DNA from 2 places in the Streptosporangium sp. NPDC000396 genome. Region 2 is predicted to be linked to the other one. Evidence: riboswitches for the same ligand, from Rfam matches in the RefSeq annotation. Region 2 holds a riboswitch; the other holds the start of a gene.
The links. A riboswitch is a leader RNA that binds a small molecule or an ion and turns the genes downstream of it on or off. The one in region 2 is predicted to bind S-adenosylmethionine.

Region 1: linked by a shared signal. The riboswitch ahead of thrC (threonine synthase) and the one ahead of ACFY2X_RS20750 (aminotransferase class V-fold PLP-dependent enzyme) in region 2 are both predicted to bind S-adenosylmethionine.

The regions. Positions count from the first base shown of each region.
Region 1 covers NZ_JBIAZA010000010.1:282,009-288,623, forward strand. Annotated here, with positions in the region: gene groL (chaperonin GroEL) at 1-1,366, opposite strand, end outside; gene ACFY2X_RS18660 (cold-shock protein) at 1,811-2,011, opposite strand; gene ACFY2X_RS18665 (MoaD/ThiS family protein) at 2,343-2,618, opposite strand; gene thrC (threonine synthase) at 2,641-3,930, opposite strand; SAM riboswitch class I at 3,945-4,085, opposite strand; gene ACFY2X_RS18675 (RNA polymerase sigma factor) at 4,319-4,876, opposite strand; gene ACFY2X_RS18680 (trehalose-6-phosphate synthase) at 5,296-6,615, shown strand, end outside.
Region 2 covers NZ_JBIAZA010000012.1:105,902-112,516, forward strand. Annotated here, with positions in the region: gene ACFY2X_RS20735 (LysE family translocator) at 180-806, shown strand; gene ACFY2X_RS20740 (hypothetical protein) at 873-1,262, opposite strand; gene ACFY2X_RS20745 (TerC family protein) at 1,368-2,132, opposite strand; SAM riboswitch class IV at 2,367-2,482, shown strand; gene ACFY2X_RS20750 (aminotransferase class V-fold PLP-dependent enzyme) at 2,536-3,846, shown strand; gene ACFY2X_RS20755 (NADH-quinone oxidoreductase subunit D) at 3,864-5,060, shown strand; gene ACFY2X_RS20760 (VOC family protein) at 5,453-5,911, opposite strand; gene ACFY2X_RS20765 (winged helix-turn-helix transcriptional regulator) at 6,156-6,518, opposite strand.

The sequences.
Region 1 (6,615 bases), on a different contig from region 2:
TGACGGCGATCTGCTTCAGCGGCTCCTCCAGAGCCTTGCGCACGATCGCGGCACCGGTGGCCTCGTCGCCGGGCAGCTCAAGCTTGTCGAACGCCTTGGTGCCGGCCTGGAGCAGGGCAACACCACCGCCGGGCACGATGCCCTCCTCGACGGCCGCCTTCGCGTTGCGGACGGCGTCCTCGATGCGGTGCTTGCGCTCCTTGAGCTCGACCTCGGTCGCCGCGCCGGCCTTGATGACGGCCACGCCGCCGGCCAGCTTGGCGAGGCGCTCCTGGAGCTTCTCGCGGTCGTAGTCGGAGTCGGTGTTCTCGATCTCGGCGCGGATCTCGTTGACCCGGCCGGCGATCCGCTCGGGGTCACCGGCGCCGTCGACGATGGTGGTCTCGTCCTTGGTGACGATGACCTGACGGGCGCGGCCCAGCATGTCCAGGGAGGTGGACTCGAGCTTGAGGCCGAGGTCCTCGCTGACGACCTGGGCACCGGTCAGGATGCCGATGTCGCCGAGCATGGCCTTGCGGCGGTCACCGAAGCCCGGAGCCTTGACGGCGACCGAGCGGAACAGGCCACGGATCTTGTTGACGACCAGGGTGGCCAGCGCCTCGCCCTCGATGTCCTCGGCGATGATCAGCAGCGGCTTGCCGGCCTGCACGACCTTGTCGAGAACCGGGAGCAGGTCCTTGTTCGCGGAGATCTTGGAGTTGACGACGAGGATGTAGGGGTCGTCGAGGACGGCCTCCATACGCTCCGGGTCGGTCACGAAGTAGGGCGAGATGTAGCCCTTGTCGAAGCGCATGCCCTCGGTGAGCTCAAGCTCCAGGCCGAAGGTGTTGCTCTCCTCGACGGTGATGACGCCTTCCTTGCCGACCTTGTCCATCGCCTCGGCGATCATCTCGCCGATCTGCGGGTCACCCGCGGAGATGGAGGCGGTGGAGGCGATCTGCGCCTTCGTCTCCACGTCCTTGGCCAGCTTGGACAGTTCCTCGGAGACGCGCTCCACGGCGGCCTCGATGCCCCGCTTCAGGGACATCGGGTTGGCGCCCGCGGCGACGTTACGGAGGCCCTCACGCACCAGAGCCTGGGCGAGCACGGTGGCGGTGGTGGTGCCGTCACCGGCGACGTCGTCGGTCTTCTTGGCGACTTCCTTGACGAGCTCGGCCCCGATCTTCTCCCACGGGTCCTCGAGCTCGATCTCCTTGGCGATGGAGACACCGTCGTTGGTGATGGTGGGGGCGCCCCACTTCTTCTCCAGAACGACGTTACGGCCCTTGGGGCCGAGGGTCACCTTGACGGCGTCCGCGAGCTGGTTCATACCGCGCTCGAGACCGCGCCGGGCGTCCTCGTCAAACGCGATCATCTTGGCTGCCATACGGCTAGACCTCCCAAACACAGGGTGGCTTGCACCGGATCGAGCCGACGCCCGCGACGGCATGTGGACCCGCGACTCCGTTCGGCGGGCCCCATCGTCTCGATCCAGGGTTGGCACTCTCCGACAGGGAGTGCCAAGCAACTGTTTAGCACTCTACCCCGGAGAGTGCAAGCGACGCGGCGCTGACCTGGCCTCGGCCCGGACAGAACCCGGCCCAAACCTGCCCGGCCTCGGCCCAAGTTCGCCGGGACCCGACCCAAGCCTGGGCGGAACCCGGTGCGAGCCTGGACAGAGTCTGACCTGGACCTGCCCGGTCATGTCCCAAACGGAGGCCCGGCCCACCGGCCGAAGCGGTGGACCGGGCCGTCGTGCGAGAGGATCCGCGCGGACTGCGCTGCCACGGGATCCACTGGCACTTTCCGATGATTTGACGAAATGGCCTCGTCAAACCGTCCGGACGGATTCCGCCTGAGGACCCTTCTGACCTTGAGTGATCTCGAACTCGACCCGCTGGCCCTGTTCGAGCGCACGATAGCCGTCCATCAGGATCGCGGAGTAATGGACAAACACATCCTTACCACCGTCTACCGCGATGAAGCCGTAGCCCTTGTCCGCGTTGAACCATTTGACGGTGCCTTGCGCCACTTCCGACTCCTCTTACTGGGCTTGAGGACACCGCCCATTCCTCTCGCGAAGTCCTCAATCTCCGAGGCGGACACATCGCCTACGTCGATCGTTCTCGACCATACCTGTGGGACACCGTAGGGCAACAGAGTCAATCAGCAAACTACCGCTTTACGCACACATTCAGTGCGACCAACAGAGTTTTGCCATGGTGGCCTCTTGGCCCAATATTGCATTACGCCTCCCGTGCAGATACGAACTGGTGTCACAAAAAACGACACCCGCACACGGCCGGGCCGGTGCGGGTGTCGCAGGAAGCGGTGCGGGCGCCACAGGGGAGACCCGCCGGGAATCAGCCCCCGGCCACCGCCGGGATGATGGAGATCTGGACGCCGGACGGCGTGGCCGTGTCGAGGTTGTCGGAAAAACGGACGTCCTCATCCCCCACATAGACGTTGACAAAACGGCGAATCTTGCCCGTTTCATCGAGAATGCGGGCACCGATCCCGGGGTAGTCGGCGTCGAGCTTCTGCAGAACATCACGCAGGGTGTCGCCCTCCGCACTCACCTCGGCCGAGCCGTTGGTGTAAGTCCGGAGAATCGTCGGAATCCGCACAGAAACGCTCATAGTTCAGTACCTTTCATGGGATTTAGGCGATAACCGCACGGAATGCGTCAAGAGAGGGGCGAATGACCGCGGTGGGACGCGCCTCGCCCGCCACCGCGTCGAGGGTCTTCAGGCCGTCGCCGGTGTTGAGGACCACGGTCTCGGCGTCGGGGTCGAGCCGCCCTGACGCGACCAGCTTGCGCAGCACGCCGACGGTGACGCCTCCCGCGGTCTCGGCGAAAATGCCCTCGGTCCTGGCCAGCAGGCGGATCGCGTCGACGATCTCGGCGTCCGTGACGTCCTCCACGGCACCGCCGGTGCGCCGGGTGATGTCCAGCACGTAGGGGCCGTCGGCCGGGTTTCCGATCGCCAGCGACTTGGCGATCGTGTCCGGCTTGACCGGGCGGATCACGTCGTGTCCCGCCTTGTACGCGGCGGAGACTGGGGCGCAGCCCTCGGCCTGGGCAGCGAAGATCTTGTACGGCCGGTCCTCGACGAGACCGAGCTGGATCAGCTCCTTGAAGCCCTTGTCGATCTTCGTGAGCTGGGACCCCGAGGCGACCGGGATGACGATCTGATCGGGAATCCGCCAGCCGAGCTGCTCGGCGATCTCGTAGGCCAGGGTCTTGGAGCCCTCGGCGTAGTACGGCCTGAGGTTGACGTTGACGAAGCCCCACTGATCACCCAGCTCGTCGCCGATGAGCTCGGAGCAGAAACGGTTCACGTCGTCGTAGGTGCCCTCGATACCGACGAGCCTGCCGCCGTACACCGAAGCCATGACGATCTTGGCCTGCTCCAGGTCGGCGGGGATGAAGACACAGGCGTCAAGCCCGGCCCGGGCTGCGGCCGCGGTCACGGCTCCGGCCAGGTTGCCGGTGGAGGAGCAGGACAGGGTGTGGAAGCCGAAATTGCGGGCCGCCTCGACGGCGATGGCCACCACGCGGTCCTTGAAGGAGTGTGTGGGGTTGCCGGAGTCGTCCTTCACGTGCAGCGAGCGGATGCCCAGCTCACGGGCAAGATTGTCGGCCTTGACTAGCTTGGTCCAGCCGGGCGCCAGGTTGGGCTTGGTGGCCACGTCCGCCGGAACCGGCAGCAACGAGCGGTAACGCCAGATGTTGGTCGGCCCTTCGGCGATCTGCTCCCGGGTCACGCGACCGAACTCATAGGCGATTTCAAGAGGACCGAAACACTCGATACAGGCGAAGCTGGGGCCGAGTTCGGATCGTGCGCCGCATTCACGACAGGACAGGGCGGCGGCCGGGCCGAAGCGCCCGTCCTCGACACGACCGAGCGCGGTGGTGGTTTCAGTGGTTTCAGTGGTTGCGAGCGCCATGAAGCGAGGCCTTTCCCTCATCTTCGTCTGCGACCACCCTGGCCGCAGACCGGAATTGGCACCTGTCCCGGCCGACCTCGTCAGATCACGAGTCTTGAACCGGGAGGGTTGCCGGGGCTTCGCAGGGCCGGTCCCTCCACCCCTCTGGATGAGCAAATATGCAGTTGTGAACCTGGCAGGCAGGTTTCATGCACTCTACCTCGCCTAGCCGTCACCCCGACCAGTCGTCTCATTATTTGAGATACAACGTGTTATCTGTCGGACAGGTTCGACCGCTCCCCGACGGCGGAACAGGGGCTCCGGACGGTTTCGCGATCCTCCGGGGCGTACGGCCCGCGCAGCCGCACGGGCACGTTCACCGGTCCGCCTGGCCTGCCGGCCCGCCGGGTCAGAAACCGTAGGCGTCGCCCAGGGCTCCCTGGACGTATTTGCGCGCCTGGTGGATGCGAGACTTTGCGGTGCCGAGCGGGATGCCGAGCTGCTCGGCGACCTCGCTGTAGTCGAGCTGGCAGATGTCACGCAGCACCAGCGCCTGGGCCAGGTCGGGCTTGTCGGCCTCCAGCGCCTCCATCGCGTCGAGCAGGTCCAGCCGGGACCCGGCGATCACGCTCACCCGGGCGACATCGGGTTTGTGCAGCGGCAGCTCGTCCGAGCTCTGCTCGGCGGCGCGCCGCTTGAGCGAGCGGTAGGTGGTCCGGGCGCAGTTGGCGGTCACGATGTGCAGCCACGTGCTGAACCGGGCCCGCCCTTCGAAGCGGCCGATGTTGCGGGCCACCGCCAGCAGGGTGTCCTGACAGGCCTCCTCGGCGTCCTGCCGGTAGGGGAGGATGCGCCCGCAGTGCCGAAGAACGTCTGGTTCGATCCGCTTCAGCAGCTCACCCAGCGCACGGTGGTCACCTTGGGCGGCCGCATGGGCCAGTTCCTCGGTCGTCTCGTCCAGCGCCATCACGAGCCCCAATCAGCGATCACAGTCGCTCGCCATCTTAAGGTCGAGGACCGGATTTGGTGACGTCCACCGCAATCTCCCCGAGGCGGCACCACCGCGTTCCTCCCCCTGCCCTGGGCGCAGACCCGGGCTCTCCACCTGGCCCGAACCCGGGCCGGACCTCGCGGACCTCGCCGGAAGACCAGCCAAAAGACCAGGGCGTGCCGATGAAGTCCCGGCTAACCTTCAGCAAAGCGTGTCTCCAGGGTGTGTTTCAAAGATCTTCGTCGTGGCGAAGATCGGCCAGACGGACGCACCGCGAGGCGGAGGAGGAAGCCGTAGCGGAGCGTATGGCTGATGACGACAACGCCGCGGGGCGTCGCCCGACGACCGCACCAGGCGGAAAGACCGCAGAACACACCCTAGGCAAGGGGATCCCGATGAACGCGATCCTGGTGGCTTCGAATCGCGGCCCCGTCTCTTTCACCCTCTCGGAGGAGGGCTCCCTGACCATGCGCAGGGGAGGCGGCGGCCTGGTGTCCGGCCTGTCGGAGGTCGCCAAGGACCTCGACGTCCTGTGGGTCTGCGCCGCGCTGTCCGACGGCGACCGCAGTGCCGTACGGCTGGCGCCCGGCGGCCGGCTGGATCACGCCGGTTACGAGACCGGGCCGGTGCGGATGCTCGACATCCCCCCGGCGACCTTCCACCGGGCCTACAACGCGGTGGCCAACTCCACCCTCTGGTTCGTCCACCACCTCCTTTACGACACTCCCAACAGCCCGCAGTTCGGCGCCAGGTTCCGCCGGGAGTGGGAGTCCTATCAGGCCTACAACGAGGCGTTCGCGATGGCGCTGGCCGAGGAGGCGGCGCACGGGGCGAAGGTGATGGTGCAGGACTACCACCTGGCCCTGGTCCCGGCCATGTTGCGGGGCGAGCGACCCGACCTGCGGGTGGCCCATTTCTCGCACACTCCCTGGGCGCCGCCGGAGTATTTCCGCCTGCTCCCCGACGACTTCGGGGTCGAGCTGCTCGAAGGCATCCTGGGCGCCGACCACGCGGGTTTCCTGACCGCGCGCTGGGCCGGTGCCTTCATGGACTGCTGCGAGACGGTGCTCGGCGCCGTGGTGGACCGGGCGAGCCGTACCGTCACCCACGCCGGCAGGACCACCCGGATCGGCGTGCACGCCCTCGGGGTGGACGGCGACGCGCTCTGGGCGCGGGCGTCCGAGCCCGACGTCGAGTCGCACATGGCCGCGCTCCGCGAACAGGTCGGCGACCGCAGGCTGATCGTGCGGATCGACCGGACCGAGTTGTCCAAGAACATCGTCCGGGGCCTGACCGCCTACCGGGAGTTCCTCTCGGCCCACCCCGAGTGGCACGGCAAGGTCACGCATCTCGCCTTCGCCTATCCGTCCCGGCACGACCTGCCCGAATACCGCGAATACACGGCGGCGGTGCAGCGCTGCGCCCAGGAGATCGAAGACGAGTACGCCACTGAAGACTGGGATCCGTTGATCCTCAACGTGCACGACGACTATGCGCGGTCGCTGGCCGCCTACCGGCTGGCCGACCTGCTGCTGGTCAATCCGATCCGCGACGGCATGAACCTGGTGGCCAAGGAGGGCCCGATCCTGTCCCCGCGCGGCGCGCTGGTCCTGTCCCGCGAGGCGGGCGCCGCCTCTGAGCTGGGAGAGCACGCGCTGACGGTCAACCCCTTCGACGTCTCGGCCACGGCCGCGGCCCTGCACGAGGGCCTGGTC
Region 2 (6,615 bases):
CCACCCCACCGCTCGCCGTACCGGCGCCCTGGACGGACGACGAACACGGTGAAGGTATGCGGTCACCGCAAGAGGGCGTCTTCAGACCCCTCAACGATCTTGATGTAGCGTCAAATGACCCAAAGTGAGCGCCTAGGGCGCTATCGGATGTCAGGCCCGTTTTGAGGAGGGGAAGCCCAATGCTGACTGACATGCTCGCCTTTGCTGTCGCTTCCCTGCTGGTCTCCATGATTCCCGGGCCCACCACCGTGGTCATCTTGCGGCAGTCGATCACTTCGGGACGTTCGGCGGGCACGGCCACCGTGCTGGGCAACGAGACCGGTTGGCTGCTGTGGTGCCTGGCGGCCGCCTTGGGCCTGTCCGCTCTGCTGGTCGTCTCGCAACTCGCCTTCGACATCATGCGGATCGTCGGCGCGATCGTCCTCGTCTGGTTCGGCGTCAGGATGTTGTGGCGGGCTCGGCGGACCGCTCCGGACTCACCGTCTGTGGACGGGGTCGCGCCGTCGCTGTGGGGTTGTTACCGGACAGGGTTGCTGACCAACCTGGCCAATCCGAAGGCCGGCGTATTCGCCCTGTCTTTCTTGCCGCAATTCGTGCCCGAGGGCGCGCCGGCGCTGCCGACGCTGCTGCTCTTGGCGGTGGCCTCGGCCCTCATCGATCTGGCGTGGTATCTGGGGATCGTCCGGTTGGTCGGCGTCGCCGAGCGGTTCTTCAGGCGGCCCGCCGTGCGCCGGTACCTGGAGTACGTGTCCGGAACCCTGCTGATCGGGCTGGCTGTCCGCCTCGCTCTGACGAGCAAGCCTTAACGCGATCTTGCGCACGTCGATCGGCGGTGCCCCGAGGCGGGAAACGGCCACGGGGCGACCCCGGTCTCAGTACTGGTTCGGGCTTATGGCGTAGGTGATGACGTTGTGGTTGCCGTTCCAGACATCCACCTGCGTGAAGAACCCGCCCACGTCCGAGGAGTAGAAGTAGCTCGTGGAGTAGGTCCGGCCGGTCCAGCAGCCGGAGTCGATGCTGTTGAGGAGCTTCCTGGACCGGGTGAACAGCTTGACGGTCACACCGGCGCACCCGGACGGGACGCTGCTCAGGTAGCCGTCGGCGACCAGGTAACGGCTGCTGTTGACGCTGATGCACGCCCGTACGGTTCCGCTGCTACAGCCGCCACCGCTGGCCGCGTCGGCGGGGGTCGCCGTGAGGACGGCGGCCAGGGTGACGCTCGCGGCGCCAAGGGTCGCGAAGGCGCGACGAAGATTCTTCACAGTGTTTCCTCGATCTAGATCAGAAAACGGATTTCCGTAATCTAGATCACAAGTGATCAAAACAACCAGATCCACGCGCGCCGGGCGAGGCCCGCGACGCGGACCCTAGGATCCGGTCTGCTCGTCCGCCTCGTAGCGGTGGTGCAGTTCGACCGGCTCCTCCCGGCCCGCCTTACTGCGCGCCCGGATGTTCAGCAGTTCCACGGCGAGCGAGAACGCCATCGCGAAGTAGACGTAGCCCTTCGAGATGTGCTGATCGAAGCCCTCCGCGAGGAGCACGACGCCGACCAGGACCAGGAAGGACAGGGCGAGCATCTTGATGCTCGGGTGCTCGTCCACGAAGCGGCTGATCGGGCCGGAGGCGGCGAGCATCACGAGAACCGAGGCGATGACGGCCGCGACCATGACGCCGATCTGGTCGACCATGCCCACCGCGGTGATCACCGAGTCGAGGGAGAACACGATGTCCAGGATCATGATCTGGACGATCACCGCGGCGAAGCTGGACGCGACCTTGCCACCGGCGTGACCGGACTCGCCCTCCAGGCTGTCGTGCATCTCGTAGGCGCTCTTGGCCAGCAGGAACAGGCCGCCGAAGATCAGGATCAGATCGCGTCCCGAGATCTCCTGGCCGAAGATCTCGAACAGCGGCGATGTGAGCTTCACCACCCACGACAGCGCCAGCAGCAGCGCCAGCCGGCTGAGCAGGGCGGCGAGGAGGCCCAGCTTGCGGGCCCTGTCGCGCTGCTCGGGCGGGAGTTTCCCGGCCAGGATGGAGATGAAGATGATGTTGTCGATGCCCAGCACGATTTCCAGGCCCACAAGGGTGACGAACCCTATCCATATCCCCGGATCTGTCACCCAATCCATTACGCTCTCCTTCATACGGTAACCGGCAGTAATTGCTAGACGACCGAATGGTTCCGTAAGTTCCTCCTGGTCAATCACCTGGCCGATCACCGTCACGCGATCATGCCCCGCTCAGGCGGTGACCTGCGGTGATCGTTGGACGGCCGGATGCCCCGAGCACCCCGGGAAACAGCACGCCGCCATATTTGACGACTTGCGATCCACCGCGGGGGATCGGTTATAGTCCCCCCTATAGGTCATGAGTGCCAGCGACAAGCCCCGGCTTGCTGGCCGGCAACCCTCGCGTCCGCGGCGGGGTGCCCCGGGTGAGGACCTGGTCCGGCGCGCAGGGCGCCGGGCAAGCGCGGGCTCCACGCACCAACGCCATGGGTTGGGGTCCGATGACCTCATAGGGAGTCCTGGCGTGTCCACACTGACGATCTTCACTTCCGCCGCCACCACCACCGCAGCCGCGACCGTGACCGTTCCCGCGACCCGTGTGTCCGACGACCGGCGGATCCCCGCGGTGCTGGGCTCGGACCTCGAAGTGCCCGTCAAGGGCGGCAGGCTCGCCCCCTACGCCAACCTCGACTACGCCGCCAGCGCGCCCTGTCTGGAGCCGGTGAGCGCCGCCGTCGCCGCCGCGCTCCCGGCCTACTCCAGCGTCCACCGCGGCGCCGGGTACGCTTCGCAGCTCACCACGGCCCGCTACGAACAGGCCCGGCACACGGTCCGCGCCTTCGCCGGGGCACGCCCCGGCGACTCGGTGGTCTTCACCCGGAACACCACCGACGCGACCAACCTGCTGGCCCGCAGCCTGCCCCGGGAGACCACCGTCGTGGTCTTCGACACCGAGCACCACGCCTCGCTCCTGCCCTGGGCCGACGCCGTACGGCTCGCGCCCCCGGCCTTCCCCGGCGAGGCGGTCCGCGCGGCCGACGACGCCCTGGCCGGGATCGACGGTCCCAAGCTGCTGGTCGTGACCGCCGCGTCCAACGTCACCGGGGAGCTCTGGCCGATCGCCGCCCTGGCCCACATCGCCCACCGCCACGGCGCCCGCATCCTCGTCGACGCCGCCCAGCTCGTCCCGCACCGCCCGCTCAACCTGACCGCGCTCGACCTGGACTACGTGGTCTTCTCCGGCCACAAGCTCTACGCCCCGTTCGGCACGGGCGTCCTGATCGGCCGCGGCGACTGGCTGGCGGAGGCGGAGCCGTACCTGCGGGGCGGCGGCGCGGTGAAGTCCGTGAACGACGACGAGACCGAATGGCACGAGGACCCCGAGGCCCGCCACGAGGCCGGCACCCCGAACGTCCTCGGCGCCATCGCCCTGGCCGCCGCCTGCGACGCCCTGAGCGCCACCGGATGGAACGTGCTGCTCCGCGAGGAGGAGCGCCTCCTCGGCCGTCTCCGCGCCGGCCTCGCCACCGTCGAGGGCGTCCACGAGCTGGGCCTGTGGGGTCCCGACCACCCCCGCGTCGGCATCGTCTCCTTCGTGGTGGACGGCTACACCGCCCGCGAGGTCGCCGAAGCCCTGTCCGGCGAGTACGGCATCGGCGTCCGCGACGGCAAGTTCTGCGCCCACCCCTTCGTCCGCCACCTCCTCGACGTGAAGGACGGCGGCTGCGACGACACCACCGCCTCCGCCGTACGCGCCTCCATCGGCATCGGCACCACCGAGGAGCACATCGACCGGTTGATCACTGCTTTGCGGGAGCTTGTCTCGCGTCGCTGACATGGCAGCATGGCTCTATGACTGAGCATCGGACCGAAGGCGCGCCCCGGGAAGTGAGCGTGGGGATCGGTGCCGGAGCCGGTGCCGTGCAATCCGCGCGCGGCAAGGAGCTCGCGACCGAAGACATGATCCTCAACATCGGGCCGCAGCACCCGTCCACGCACGGGGTGCTGCGGCTGCGGCTCACTCTGGACGGGGAGCGGATCAGCGCGGCCGAGCCGGTCGTGGGCTACATGCACCGCGGCGCGGAGAAGCTGTTCGAGGTGCGGGACTACCGGCAGATCATCATGCTGGCCAACCGGCACGACTGGCTGTCGGCGTTCGCCAACGAGCTGGGCGTCGTGCTCGCGGCGGAGCGGATGCTCGGCATGGAGGTGCCGGTCCGGGCGGTCTGGACGCGCACCCTGATGGCCGAGCTCAACCGGGTGCTCAGCCACCTGATGTTCCTCGGGTCCTATCCCCTGGAGCTCGGCGCGATCACCCCGGTCTTCTACGCGTTCCGGGAACGCGAGACCCTCCAGGCCGTGATGGAGGAGATCGCCGGCGGGCGGATGCACTACATGTTCAACCGGATCGGCGGGCTCAAGGAGGAGCTGCCCGAAGGCTGGACCGGCCGCGTCGCGAAGGCCGTCGCGGACGTGCGGCGGCGGCTGCCCGACATCGAGAACCTGATCTCCGGAAACGAGATCTTCCTGGCCCGCACGGTCGGGGTGGGCGTGCTGGACCGCGAAACGATCATGCAGTACGGCGTGAGCGGCCCGATCGCCCGCGCCTCCGGGGTGGACTTCGACCTGCGCAGGGACGAGCCCTACCTCGCCTACGGCGAGCTGCCGGTGCGGGTCGTCACCCGGTCGGCGGGAGACTGCAACGCCCGGTTCGAGGTGCTGCTGGAGCAGGTGAAGGTCTCCCTGGACCTGGCCGACGCCTGCCTGGAACGGCTCCGCGAGCTCCCCCAGGGGCCGATCAACCAGCGCCTGCCCAAGGTGCTCAAGGTCCCCGAGGGCCACACCTACGCCTGGACCGAGAACCCCCTCGGCATCAACGGCTACTACCTGGTCTCCCGCGGCGAGAAGACCCCGTGGCGGATGAAGCTCCGCTCGGCCTCCTACAACAACGTCCAGGTGCTGCGCGAGATGCTCCCGGGCCACCTGGTCCCCGACATGGTGGCCATCCTCGGCTCGATGTTCTTCGTCGTGGGCGACATCGACAAGTGACGCCCACGGGCGCCAGGCGTGTTTCGCGGCTCTTTCCGCCCATCACCGGTGGCCGCGCACCCTCGTCGTCCTCCGGGAGCGCCGGTACGGCGAGCGGTGGGGTGGTCCTGATCGGCGCGAATGAGCGGTGCCCACCCCGATGGGCGTGCCTGGTCACCACGCTGGGAGCCCTCCCGCCGGCCGCGTCACCGGCCTCACGGGTCAGTACGGCTAGCCCCGTTTTCCGCACGTGCCGCTTCGTCCCTGGTACCGCGTCCACACCCCGTCCTTCTCTTCCACCTAAGCTTCCTTTTCAAAGGACCCAAGCCTCCCTCTCTTCCAGAAGGACCTAGGCCGAAGTGCGGCGGGGGATGCGGACGCGGGATAGCCGTGATGACGTGCGGAAAACGGCGCTAAACCACGTCGAATTCGTTCCCCTCGGGATCCACCATCGCCACCGCATAGTGATCAACCCCGGGCTGCGACAGCACCCGCACAACGGACGCCCCCGCCTGGACAAGCCGCTCCATCTCGGCATCCACCCGCGCTTTCCGGGTCTCCAGTGGTACGTCCTCCCGCTTGCCGCCCACCTTCACATCCAGGTGGAACCGGTTCTTGACCACCTTGCCCTCAGGCACCTGCTGAAACCAGATCCTCGGCCCGTACCCCTCGGGATCGATGATGCTGTCGCTGCCGTCCCCCTCGCCCAGCTCGTCCTCCGGCACTCCGAGACTGCGCCAGTAATCCCGCCACGTGTCGAATCCAACCGGCGGCGGCTCCACCGTGTATCGCAGCGCGCCCGCCCAGAACCGGGCCATCCGCTCGGGTGCCGCACAGTCAATGACCAGCTGATAAGAAACCATGGCAGCCATCCTGCCGGACCCATCCGACAATTGTTCCGCCTGCTCATGCCCCGCGACTGCGGCACTCGGCGCTGACCCACGCGGCCGAGGACGGGGCAAACACCTCTACGTTGCTCGCGTTTTCTGGCCATACTTCGGTTGATGCCTGACCCAGGGCTCCCGCTTCTTGATCTACTGAGCTCCTGCCGGGTTTCAGCACCGCTCCGCCCGCTGTAATCCGCTGAGCCGGCGATGATTCCGTTGATGCCCCTCGTTACCGACTGGGCTGGCCGTGCTCACCGACGAGGTGGGGACGGTCGCGGTTGTCGTAGGCGTGGCGTGCTGCGGCGATGACAGGGCCGGCGTGGCGGGCCCATGTCGCCAGAGCCTCCAGGGGAGCGCGTATGTCCTCAACCAAATACGTGGTTGCGTAGACGACGCGGGGCGGAGCGTCGGGGTAGACGGTGCGTGTGATGAGTCCGTTGCGTTCCAGGTTTCGCAAGCTCACCGTCAACATCCGCCGGCTGATGCCATCGATCGCCCGTTCGAGCTGAGTGAACCGGCGCGGGCCCTCCCCCAGTTCGACCAGTACCTGGGCACTCCACTTGTCTCCGATCAGGGCCAAGACCTCCGGCAACGGGCAATCCTCGGGCGGGGGCGCATCGGCGGGTGCCACGAGCTGGTCTGTTACCACGATGTTCCGTTGCGACAAGAAAGTGCCTCCTTCCGGGCCG